3 regions of the Exiguobacterium sp. UBA6309 genome follow, and region 1 is predicted to be linked to each of the others. Evidence: riboswitches for the same ligand, from Rfam matches in the RefSeq annotation. Region 1 holds a riboswitch; each other region holds the start of a gene.
The links. Region 1 has a riboswitch for S-adenosylmethionine ahead of B3M90_RS08025 (methionine ABC transporter ATP-binding protein). Riboswitches for the same ligand answer to the same signal wherever they lie in the genome.

Region 1 (4,216 bases):
CCGGGCAAAAGAACTCGGTCAGGAAATTCCGAACAGTTACGTTCCGTTACAATTCGAAAACGAAGAGAACCCAGTCACGTATCAGCGGACACTCGGTCCTGAGCTGATTGCGGACTTGCCGCACATCGACTGGTTCGTTGCCGGTTGTGGTTCAGGTGGTACGTTCGCCGGAACAGCGGACTTCTTAAAACAACGTCTCGGTACAAAAGCAGCGATCGTCGAACCGGAAGGCTCCGTCTTAAATGGTGGTCCAGCCGGTCCGCATAAGACAGAAGGCATTGGAACAGCGAAATGGCCAAGTCTCGTTCCGCGTGAACTCGTCGACGAGATTCATACGATTTCTGACCGCGATGCATTTGACGCGGTTCATACACTCGCTGCTCGCGAAGGATTACTCGTTGGTAGTTCAGCAGGTGCAGCGCTCGTTGCTGCGCTTGATATCGCAAAGCGTCACCCCGGCAGTACGATCGTCACCGTCTTCGCAGACAGTGCCGAACGCTATTTAAGCCAACAAATCTTTGAAAAGGTGGACGAAACTCATGCGTAAGAAGACAGCATTGATTCATGGAGGAACAGGTGTCGACCGGGCAACAGGAGCCGTCACACCTCCGATCTATCAAACAAGCACATACAAGCAGGATAAAATCGGTCAACTCAAGGACGGATACGAATACTCACGGACAGCGAACCCGACTCGGACGAGCATCGAACGTTTGATTGCGGATCTCGAGGGCGGCGCACGTGGTTTTGCCTTCGGTTCTGGGATGGCAGCGATTCACGCCGTCTTCCACTTGCTTGAGTCTGGCGACCACATCGTCATGACGGATGATGTCTACGGTGGTACGTTCCGCTTGATGCAACGTGTCTTACCGAAGTTCAACATTCAAGTGACATTCGTCGATACGACGGACCTTGCGGCAACGGAAGCAGCGATCCAAGACAACACGAAGATCGTCTACGTCGAAACACCGACGAACCCGTTATTGAAAGTAACGGACATCGCAGCGATCGCAACGATCGCCAAACGTCACGATCTTAAACTCGTCGTCGACAACACGTTCGCGACTCCATATCATCAACAACCACTCGCGCTCGGTGCAGACATCGTCTTGCACAGTGCGACGAAATACATCGGCGGACACTCGGACGTCGTCGCTGGACTTGTCGTCGTTAAAGATGATGCGCTCGGCGAAGAGTTGCATTTCATCCAAAACTCGACAGGCGGCGTGCTTGGACCGCAAGACAGCTTCTTGCTCGTCCGTGGTCTTCGTACGCTCGGTATCCGGATGGATGCAATCGAAGAGACAGCACATGATCTCGTTGCGTTCCTACAAGCGCAAGATATCGTCTCGAACATCTTCTACCCAGGACTTGCATCGCACCCTGGTCACGACATCCAAGCGAAACAAGCGACTGGATTTGGTGGGATGATCAGCTTTGATGTCGGTTCAGCAGCGAACGCAGAAAAACTCGTCGAGGCGACACATTTCTTCACACTCGCTGAGAGTCTTGGTGCCGTCGAGAGCCTGATTTCCGTTCCGGCACGGATGACGCACGCGTCGATCCCAGCAGAACGTCGGGCAGAACTCGGCATCACGGACGGTCTCGTCCGGATTTCAGTTGGACTTGAGGATGCGGAAGATTTGAAAGAAGACTTAACACGTGCTTTCACGTTCCTCGAAAAAGTTTCTGAAAAAACTGTTTGACAACAAAAATAACCCCTGCTAATATTCAGAATATATTCTACAAACTTAATACCGAAACTCTTATCGAGAGTGGTGGAGGGACTGGCCCGATGAAACCCGGCAACCGCGGATCTAATCCGAAGTGGTGCTAATTCCAGCAGACAAAAGTCTGGGAGATGAGAGCAAATGGTTTTGTGTACTGAAAAGTGCGCGCGTTTGCTCTAAAACGCGCGCACTTTTTTTATTTTAGGAGGGACAGTAGTGATTCGTTTACAAGACGTAGGAAAGATTTATCGCTCAAAGCGCGGAGCGGTCGAAGCCGTAGCGAATGTCGATCTGACAATCGAGCGCGGTGAAATTTTTGGAATAATCGGTTATTCCGGAGCAGGGAAATCGACCTTGATCCGATTGCTGAATATGCTTGAAGCACCAACGAGTGGTTCGATTCAAATCGATGGTGTTGAGATGACATCACTCAAACCAAAAGAATTACGAGGCGTCCGCAAGAATGTCTCGATGGTCTTTCAGCACTTCAACTTACTCTGGTCACGGACGGTTGAAGAAAACATCATGTTCCCACTCGAGCTCGGTGGCTTCCCGAAAGCACACCGCAAGGAACGGGTAGCGGAATTGATCCAACTCGTTGGTTTAGACGGACGTGAAAAAGCCTATCCGTCGCAATTATCGGGTGGTCAAAAGCAACGTGTCGGTATCGCTCGGGCACTGGCATCGAACCCGGACGTTCTCTTATGTGACGAGGCAACAAGTGCACTCGACCCGAAGACGACGGACTCGATTCTTGAGTTACTTGTCGATATCAACGAAAAACTGAAACTGACGATCGTCTTGATCACACACGAGATGCACGTCATTCAAAAAATCTGTCACCGGGTCGCTGTCATGGAAGCCGGTAAAATCGTCGAGCAAGGACCGGTTGCAGAAGTCTTCCGTCATCCGAAGCAAGCGATGACGAAGGAGTTTGTCAAACAATTGACGTCGCCGTCGGAAAACGAGTTGACGTTCGCGAAACTACGCGAACGGTACCCAACCGGAAAAATCGTTCAGTTGACGTTCGTCGGATCAACAGCGGAAAGCCCGATCCTCGCGGAAGTCATGAAGGATTCACCGGTCCTGTTTAATATCATCGGCGGAAACGTCGGTCAATCGCAGGAAGGGGCACTCGGTACACTGTTCATTCAGTTGATCGGGGAAACAGCAGCAACACAAGCGGTCATCACGAAGCTTCAAGCCAGTGATGTTGAAGTGGAGGTGGATCACCGATGATTTCATTCTTTGACAACCTAGATTGGGACATGGTGTGGGAAGCGACAGGCAGTACGATCTATATGACGGCAATCGCTGGGTTTTCGACATTCGTTCTCGGTTTGATCATTGGTTTACTATTGTATGCGACAAACGAAGAGTTATTGTTCAAGAATCGGGCGTTCTATTCAGTGTTGAGCTTGATCGTCAACGTCTTCCGTTCGATTCCGTTCATCATCTTACTGATCTTATTGATTCCATTTACGACAGCGATCGTCGGTTCGTTCCTCGGACCAACGGCAGCATTACCGGCACTGATTTTCGGTGCTGCACCATTTTACGGTCGGATGGTTGAACTCGCGTTACGTGAAGTCGATAAAGGTGTCATCGAGGCAGCTGAATCGATGGGGGCGACGAAGTTCCAAATCATCTATAAAGTCTTAATCCCGGAAGCATTGCCTGCCATCGTTTCTGGTATCACGGTCACACTCGTCTCACTTGTCGGTTATACGGCAATGGCCGGAGTAGTCGGCGGAGGTGGACTTGGGGACATGGCCTTTATCGAAGGATTCCAGCGTTCTCAAAACGATGTCATCGTCATTGCGACACTCTTAATCTTAGCGATCGTCTTCGTCATCCAAATCATTGGTGATTTGCTGATCCGTGCGATCGATAAACGTTAATTCGAAACTTAATCATATTGGAGGAATCATTCATGAAAACTTGGAAAAAATTCGTAGGTACTGCTGCTGTATCCGTCTTAGCTATTAGTCTTGCTGCATGTGGCGAAAAATCATCAGGATCAGACAGCGACGACAAAACACTTGTCATCGGTGCTTCAAACGTACCGCACGCTGAGATTCTTCAGCACGTTAAAAAAGAATACGAAGCAAAAGGTTACAAGCTTGAAATCAAGAAGTTCCAAGATTACGTACTTCCGAACAAAGCGCTCGCTTCAAAAGAAATCGATGCGAACTACTTCCAGCACGTACCGTATCTTGAGCAACAAGAGAAAGAAAACAAATCGTATAAGTTCGCGAACGCAGGTGGCGTCCATGTTGAACCACTCGGTATCTACTCGAAGAAATACAAGTCACTCGATAAGTTGCCAAACGGTGCAACGATCTTAACGAGCTCAAACGTCGCGGAACGCGGTCGTGTCTTGACGTTCCTTCAAAACGAAGGGTTGATCAAACTCAAAGACGGTAAAACGACAGATGCACAACTCGGCGATATCGCGGAGAACCCGAAGAAACTTAAGTTCAAAA
Region 2 (4,216 bases), on a different contig from region 1:
CCCCCATCGCTTCTGCTGCCTCAAGGACACCTTTGTCGACTTCAAGTAAGGAACTCTCGATCAGCCGTGCCATATACGGGGCGGCATAAAAGACGAGTGGAACGATGGCGGCTTCTGTTCCGATCGACGTCTGGACGATCAACCGTGTCAACGGGATGATCGCAACAAGTAAGATGATGAACGGAATCGAGCGGAAAATATTGACGATACTGTTGAAGAACGTGAACAACGGAACATTTTCAAGTAACGCTCCTTTTCGCGTGACGACAAGCAGGATACCGAGTGGTAAGCCGATCAAGGTCGAGAACAAGAGCGAAACGGATACCATCGTCATCGTCTGCAAGAATGCTGTCCAGATATCACTGTAGTTAACTAGCATCAGCGAGCACCTCCTCAACGGTTACCTGCGCCTGATCGATGTACTGTAACGTTCGTTTCACTTCTGTCGTCTCACCGATCAGTTCAACGAGTAATGTGCCGAACGGCGTATCCTGCAACTCCGTGATGCTACCGTGCAGGATATTGACATCGACGTCGAAGCGTTTTGCGACTTGCGATAAGAGTGGTTGTCCGGTGTGATGTCCAAGGAAGTGAATCTTATAGATTGGATTCGCATTCCGGGACTCGATCAACTGACGAATCGACGCTGGAATCTCGTCATGCATGACGGAGCGAACGAAATTTTTCGCTGTCTCAGTCTGCGGGTTTGAAAAGACATCAAAGACCGTTCCTGACTCGATCAACTTTCCAGCTTCAATGACGGCGACCCGGTCGCAAATCTCCCGGATGACGCCCATCTCGTGGGTGATCAAGAGAATCGTTATCCCGTACTCGGCATTGATCCGTTTTAATAACTGAAGAATATGATGTGTCGTTTGGGGATCAAGTGCTGACGTCGCTTCGTCACATAAAAGGACGGAAGGTTGCGTCGCGAGTGCCCGGGCGATACCAACGCGCTGTTTCTGCCCACCCGACAATTGATCCGGATAATGATCTGCTTTGTCCGCGAGATCGACGAATTCGAGTAACTCCGTCACCCGGCGGCGAATTTCGTCTTTCTTGACGCCTGCGAGAACGAGTGGTTTCGCGACATTCGTAAAGACCGTGTTCGCATTCAACAGATTGAAGTGCTGAAAGATCATCCCGATCCGTTGTTTTGCTTGGCGTAACTTTTTCGGAGACAGTTGCGTTAAATCTTCCCCATCGACCGTCACCGTTCCTGACGTCGGTCGTTCTAACAGATTGACGCAGCGGAGCAGTGAACTTTTTCCGGCACCGCTAAAACCGATGACCCCAAAGATTTCACCTTTTTCGATCGTCAGGTCGACACCGTCGAGCGCTGCAATCGTCTGATCTTTCGTGACGTACGTTTTTTTGACTTGATGAAATGCAATCATTCCGTTTTCCCCCTTCGTTCAACAAAAAAGGCCCCTTCTTGAGAAACAAGAAGAGACCTGGATCCGCACAGTGGCAGAATCCACTCCACTCATCTCTCAGACATCTGTCTGATGGAATTGGCACAGTGCTCATAATGAGTCTGTTGCCGAGGTTTCGTAGGGCCAGTCCCTCCACCTCTCTGGATAAGTATTGCGGTATGAAATTCGTATGTGTGTTGTTGTGTTGTTGCTTATGTCGTAAAACTAATTTTTACATTACGGGTCGAACCTTTAAAAGTCAACCAACTTTTCAAAAATAATCCATTTGGCGCATATCGATGGATGAACAAGTTATGAGTTAGCTTACTGAACGGATCATGATTCGTCAAGAACGATTTGACAAGTCATTTTCGGTCGTGCTACCATCGTTTCAATGATTAATCCGACAATTCCAATATGATATTTATCAAGAGTGAACGAGAGACCTGGCTCTATGACTTCACGGCAACCTGCAATCTGTAAGGTGCTCCGACCAGCAAAGCGCGGCTTTGGATGATACGGTGAAAAACTCGTGGGCGTCCAAGCAGTGACGTCGACGAGTTTTTTTCATGAATGGAGGAAAAATAGTAATGATGAACTATCCTGTATTGACTGGTGCTGAAGCATTTTATCTTCAAGGTGGACCGATCGGCATTCTAATCTGTCATGGTTTTAACGCCACTCCGCAGAGTGTCCGGGACGTCGGTGAGGCATTTGCTGCCGAAGGTTTTACCGTCTATGCCCCGCGCTTACGTGGACATGGAACGAACGTCCGCGAGTTTGAACAATCGACTGCTCGATGTTGGAAGCAAAGCCTGCAAGACGGCTATGCACGTTTACAAGAAACATGCGATCAAGTCTTCGTCATCGGTCAATCAATGGGCGCGACGCTCGCACTATCGCTCGCCGCTGACGGGATTCCATTTTCAGGCATCATTACGATCAATGCCGCTCTCTCCGTTCCATCCTATGAAGCACTTTCGTTCGAGGACGGTCCACAGTACTTACCGGAAGGGGCACCGGACATTAAGCGAGCAGCCTTCGAAATCATTTATGACCTCGTTCCGATCCGTTGTGCGTTCGAACTCGTCCGTCTAATGGATGAGACAAAAGGACGCCTCGGATCCATTCTCCTGCCGACATTGATTCTCTACTCGGCGACCGATCACGTCGTTCCGCCGTCGAGCTCGGATTATCTGCACCAGCACATCGGGACGAATGATAAACGAATCTACTGTCTCCTCAACTCGTACCACGTCGCGACCCTCGATCATGATCAGGATTTGATCGTGCGTGAGACGATTCGTTTCATCGAACGCTCGAGTCGTTTCTCACAGGAAACGGGATAAAAAAAACAGCTATTCGTCTTCACTTAGAAGCGAACAGCTGTTACATCAAAGGACGACCATCATCGGTTCGTCTTTTTTGTTTATCCTTTTTGGTGTTGCATCGTTTGGAGCGGCTTCGGCTTTCCTGGCACTTCATGGCAGTGGCGGCACCGTGGCTCATACGATTCTGAAGCGCCGACTAAAATGATCGGATCATCATAGTTCGCTGGTTTTCCATCAATCAAACGTTGTGTCCGGGAAGCCGGATCGCCACATGAGAGACAGATCGCCTGAAGTTTCGTCACAAATTCTGCGCGCGCCAGTAATTCCGGCATCTTGCCAAATGGCTCTGCCCGGAAATCCTGATCGAGTCCTGCACAAATGACGCGTTTTCCGTCTTGCGCAAGTGCTTCGATGACTTGAACGATCTCATCATCAAAGAATTGAACTTCATCAATTCCGACAATTTGTGTTTCTTCCGCTACTGCTGCATAGAGATCACGACTCGTCGCCATTGGAATCGCCACGATGGAATTTCCGATGTGAGAGACGACATGCTCTTCATGGTACCGGTCGTCGATTGCCGGCTTGAATACTTGAACGGGCAGTTTGCCGTACTGTGCCCGTCTGACACGACGAATCAACTCTTCCGATTTCCCGGAAAACATACTACCACAAATTACTTCGATCCAGCCGTACTGATTTATTACATGCATCATCGTCCGACACCGTCCTCTAAAAATAGTCACTTTAACGAGTATAGCTCGAAACGGTATTGAGAAAAAGGGTTGACTTCCGGAAATCAAAATTCATTTTTTCTTTACCTAGAATTTTTGTCCTTTCATTCCAACCTTCATCCATTTCCTGTACACTAAAGAAGAAGATTCTCGCGAAAGAAGGTGTCCCCGATTCCTCATCTCTTACATGACATTCTGCACCAATATGGCGCCCTTGGTCTTTCCGTCCTTCTCGCAGGTGGTATCGTGGGATTGCCGGTTCCTGATGAGACCTTGCTCGTCCTGTCCGGTTTTTGGATGCATCAAGGCAATCTACCGCTGTTCGGTACGATTCTTGCCGCTTACGCTGGCAGTTGCATCGGAATGACGATTAGCTACGTGCTGGGCTTAAAACTCGGCATGCCCCTGTTGCATCGCGTCGGACCAAAGATGCGCATCTCAGAAAAACACATTCTCTCCGCTGAAGCCGGATTTCGTCGTTACGGCAAATCGGTCTTGATCATCGGTTACTACATACCTGGTCTTCGCCAACTCTCTGCCTTTTTTGCAGGTGTTTCAAAAATGCCGTTTCGCATTTTTGCGAGTTACGCGTATACAGGTGCTTTGATTTGGGTCAGTGTGTTCTTGGGCGCCGGCTACTTTGTTGGTCGTCATATCTCGTTCCACAAAGTCGTCGACTACATCTTGGCACATCCAGAAGCCATGCCGTACTTGATCGGGATTGTCGGCGGGATTG
Region 3 (4,216 bases), on a different contig from region 1:
GTCCGTCACATCGACTGTTGTTCGGCTCACGAACCGGTAAACCAACAGCTCGTTTGCAGGAGATCGCAACACGTTTTGCGAAAGCGAAGGCACCGATGGCGTACTCGATGCATATCATGGATGACATGTGGCAAAAGTATCTTTTCATTTCGACATTTGCGGGTGTGACGACGCTATTTCGTTCAGCGATCGGTTCGATTCGGGAAGAAGCTGTCGGGCGTCAGATGATTGTAGACGTCATGAACGAAGCGAAACAGGCGATGGAAGAACAGGGCGCTGTCTTCAATGACGATACAGAAACGGTGCTATTGAAGCAGATGCATGCGATGGAAGATACGATGAAATCGTCGATGTTGCGCGATATGGAAAAAGGTCAGCCAGTCGAAGTGGAACATTTTTTCAGTGCCTTGTTAGAACCTACTTCGACAGAACGGTTCAGAGCTTTAAAATTAGTCGAAGCAAACTTACGCATGTATCTTAGAACGATTAAATAGTTACATTTTTCTATTTTAGAAAAATAATGGGGTGATGCTAATGTTTCGTTTTGATGACGAAAGACCTGTTTCTCCTAGGAATCGTTGACTTTCGAAATAAAGTTAATCTATCCTTAATGAGATTGAAAAAAAGTGATAATATATTTTTCCGTATTTTTTTCTTAAAAGGACGAATGAAGCAGACGAGAGGGGAAGTTTATCCATTATGAAACGTATTATTATTCGTGCAGGTATGACACCATTCGAACAGTTCGATGCTCCTTATTTGATGAAACATAATTCCATTGGAGGAAACGTTGGAAATCTCATTTATCAATACAGTATCTTTCGGACATTGATGACAGAAGGAACGACGATTACACCGGACTATTACTATTATGATGAAGAACGGGCAGATGAGATCAATGCTAACTTCGATCTCTACGTCATTCCGTTAGCGGACGCATTCCGAAAAGAATTCGTACCGACATTGCGGAAGTACACACGCCTTATCAAGAAATTAAAAATTCCAGTCGTCGTCATCGGTGTAGGCTTACATGCACCGTTTGAACCAGATCTAGACGGCGGATTCCCGTTCGATGAAGATGTCAAAGCATTCGTCAGTGCTGTTCTTGAGCGCTCAAGCATGCTTGGTCTTCGTGGGGAAATCACGTCGAAATACTTGACGCGTCTCGGTTTCCGCGAAGGCATTGATCATCGTGTCATCGGATGTCCTTCGATGTACGCGTTTGGTCGCGACTTACATATTCGTGAAACGAACATTACGCCCGAGTCGATGATTACGGTCAACTCGTCACGTTTAGCACCACAAAATGTTCTTGATTTCATTACGCGCGGAATGGAAGAGTATCCGAATCATTACTTCATTCCCCAATGGATGAAGGAACTGAAATTGACGTATACAGGAACGCATCCGATCGCAGATTTGTCCGTGACGAACTATCCGGTGAAGATGTCGGATCCTGCTTACATGAACGATCGTGTTCGTTTCTTCTTGAACGCACAAACATGGTTCGATTTCATCGGGCAGGCAGACCTCAGTTTTGGTGCGCGCTTGCATGGAAATATCACAGCAACGCTTGCGGGTACGCCGAGTATCCTCATTCCAAAGGATGCACGAATGCGCGAACTAACGGATTATCATCAGTTGACGCATATTTGGGCGAACGACATCAAAGCGGATACACAATTATCCGACGTCGTAGCCAATGCTGATTTCCAAAGTCCGGCACGTGTTCAAGCACGTAACTTCGACAACTTCGTTGATTTCTTGAACGTGAATGATCTTGAACACATTTACCAAGAGACGAATTATCCTGAGAATGTGCCGTTTGACCGTCAAATGGCGCAAGCGGAACTACTTCCACCGGTTCAACCGATTTCTGGCGTGAGTCTCGAAGAAGCAGTCGCCCGTTTCGAACGGTTCTTCCCGGAACAAGAGAAGAAGATCGCGGATGCGCAAAAACAGGCAAAAGCGCAATTGGCCGAAAAAGATAAGAAAATCAAAGCATTGCAGAAACAGACAACGACGACTCAAAAAGATCAAGAAATTGCGGCACTCAAAGCACAACTTGCTGCTCAAACGAAGAAAATGAAGCATCAGCAAGGAACATTGAACCGGAAAGCGGTTCGGGCAGCCTTAAAAACAGCGGATTTATTTGCTAAAAAATAAAACGTTCTAACATTCCGGATCATTACGATACGGAATGTTTTTTGGTAGGAGTATTCTGAATTGCGTTGACAATTCGGAAAAGACTTGATAGGGTTAGGAACAATTACATACTTATCCAGAGAGGTGGAGGGACTGGCCCTATGAAACCTCAGCAACAGGTCGAAAGATACTGTGCTAATTCCTGCGGGTGTTGCACCCGATCGATAAGATTTCCGAATTGTCGACCGACGCATCCGTGAGGATGCGTTTTTTGTTTGAAATAGGTGGAACGAGGAGGAAATGGATTCATGAAAACGAGCGGAGCGTTTCGACGCAAGATGGAATCACGTCATCTGATCATGCTGTCGTTAGGAGGCGTCATTGGAACAGGATTATTTTTAAGTACAGGTTATACGTTGGAACAAGCGGGACGTGTCGGAACGATTTTGTCGTATTTAATCGGAGCCGTCGTCGTCTACTTAGTCATGTTAAGTCTTGGCGAACTCGCTGTACACATGCCGGAAACCGGATCATTCCATAAGTACGCAACAAATTATATCGGACCCGGTACCGGTTATACGGTGGCCTGGCTCTACTGGCTGACGTGGACGGTCGCCCTTGGTTCAGAATTCACGGCAGCAGGCATTTTAATGCAACGTTGGTTCCCGTCGATTCCAGTCTGGGTGTTCAGTGCATTATTCGCTGCGATGATCCTTGGTATCAACGTCTTGAAGGTCCGCGTATTTGCTGAAGTCGAGTTTTGGTTCTCCGCCATTAAGGTCGTAACGATCATTGCTTTCATTTTACTTGGTGCGGGAGCCATCGTTGGCTTCATCCCATTACAAGATGGTAGCCCAGCACCATTCTTTTCTTCCTTAACGGAAGGAGGATTGTTTCCAAATGGGGCATTTGCGATCTTCATGACGATGCTTGCCGTGAACTTTGCTTACTCAGGAACGGAATTGATCGGCGTCGCAGCGGGTGAAGCGGTCGATCCGAAGCGGACGATTCCGCTTGCGATCCGAACAACGATTTTGCGACTCGTCCTCTTTTTCGTCGGTACGATCATCGTATTAGCCGTCTTATTGCCAACGGAAGGGAAGGGCGTGCTCGAAAGTCCATTCGTTGCGGTGTTTGAACGAATCGGGATTCCGTATGCGGCAGACGTGATGAACTTCGTCATTCTGACAGCGATCTTATCGGCAGCGAACTCTGGGCTTTACGCTGCCTCCCGGATGCTTTGGTCGCTTGCGAACGAACGCATGATTCCGCGCTTCTTCGCCCAGGTGACACCAAGTGGGGTTCCACTTCGAGCTGTATTGTTCAGCATGCTTGGCGGAGGACTTGCTTTGCTTTCTAGCATCTATGCAGCAGGAAGTGTCTATATCGCGCTCGTCTCGATTTCCGGTCTTGCTGTTGTCGTCGTCTGGATGAGTATCAGCGTTGCGCAGTATCGCTTCCGGAAACAATTCCTCCGCGAAGGGCATATGGTCGACGAATTGGTCTATCGTACACCACTCTTTCCATTGGTACCGATCGCCGCTTTCGTCGTCTGTTCGATTTCCCTGATTGGTATCGGATTTGATCCGACGCAACGAGTCGCCTTGTATTGCGGTATCCCATTCATCGTGATCTGTTATGTCGTTCATGCGTTCACGAATTCTTCTCAGAAACGGAGTGTTGAAGATGTCCCGAATCAAAAATCCAGTTGACCAACGATTACAGGAAGTTCCTTTTCTTATTTTAGATGGTGCCCTTGCGACCGAACTCGAACAAAAGGGATTCGACCTGAACGATCCACTTTGGTCGGCACGCCTCTTAATTGAAGCACCGGAACAGATTGAGCGTGTCCATCACGATTACTTTGAAGTGGGCGCCGATGTTGCGATCACCTCAAGCTATCAAGCAAGTATCGAAGGATTCAAGCAACGTCACATCACGACCGAGGAAGCACAAGCGTTAATTCGACAAACGGTTACCTTAGCGCAAGATGCACGGACGCGTAGCGGAAAGAGTGCCGCATTGATCGCGGGATCAGTTGGTCCTTATGGTGCCTACTTAGCAGATGGTT

Region 2: another riboswitch for S-adenosylmethionine. It lies ahead of B3M90_RS12835 (alpha/beta hydrolase); the one in region 1 lies ahead of B3M90_RS08025 (methionine ABC transporter ATP-binding protein).
Region 3: another riboswitch for S-adenosylmethionine. It lies ahead of B3M90_RS05835 (amino acid permease); the one in region 1 lies ahead of B3M90_RS08025 (methionine ABC transporter ATP-binding protein).

The regions. Positions count from the first base shown of each region.
Region 1 covers NZ_DJTL01000025.1:306,184-310,399, reverse strand. The annotation lists gene B3M90_RS08035 (PLP-dependent cysteine synthase family protein) at 1-547, shown strand, start outside; gene B3M90_RS08030 (bifunctional cystathionine gamma-lyase/homocysteine desulfhydrase) at 540-1,706, shown strand; SAM riboswitch class I at 1,764-1,868, shown strand; gene B3M90_RS08025 (methionine ABC transporter ATP-binding protein) at 1,947-2,969, shown strand; gene B3M90_RS08020 (methionine ABC transporter permease) at 2,966-3,631, shown strand; gene B3M90_RS08015 (MetQ/NlpA family ABC transporter substrate-binding protein) at 3,664-4,216, shown strand, end outside.
Region 2 covers NZ_DJTL01000037.1:97-4,312, forward strand. The annotation lists partial or broken gene B3M90_RS12825 (methionine ABC transporter permease) at 1-379, opposite strand, end outside; gene B3M90_RS12830 (methionine ABC transporter ATP-binding protein) at 369-1,397, opposite strand; SAM riboswitch class I at 1,484-1,587, opposite strand; SAM riboswitch class I at 1,837-1,938, shown strand; gene B3M90_RS12835 (alpha/beta hydrolase) at 2,006-2,764, shown strand; gene B3M90_RS12840 (thymidine kinase) at 2,845-3,459, opposite strand; gene B3M90_RS12845 (DedA family protein) at 3,643-4,216, shown strand, end outside.
Region 3 covers NZ_DJTL01000020.1:68,264-72,479, forward strand. The annotation lists gene B3M90_RS05825 (ketopantoate reductase family protein) at 1-494, shown strand, start outside; gene B3M90_RS05830 (polysaccharide pyruvyl transferase family protein) at 700-2,166, shown strand; SAM riboswitch class I at 2,275-2,376, shown strand; gene B3M90_RS05835 (amino acid permease) at 2,454-3,857, shown strand; gene mmuM (homocysteine S-methyltransferase) at 3,832-4,216, shown strand, end outside.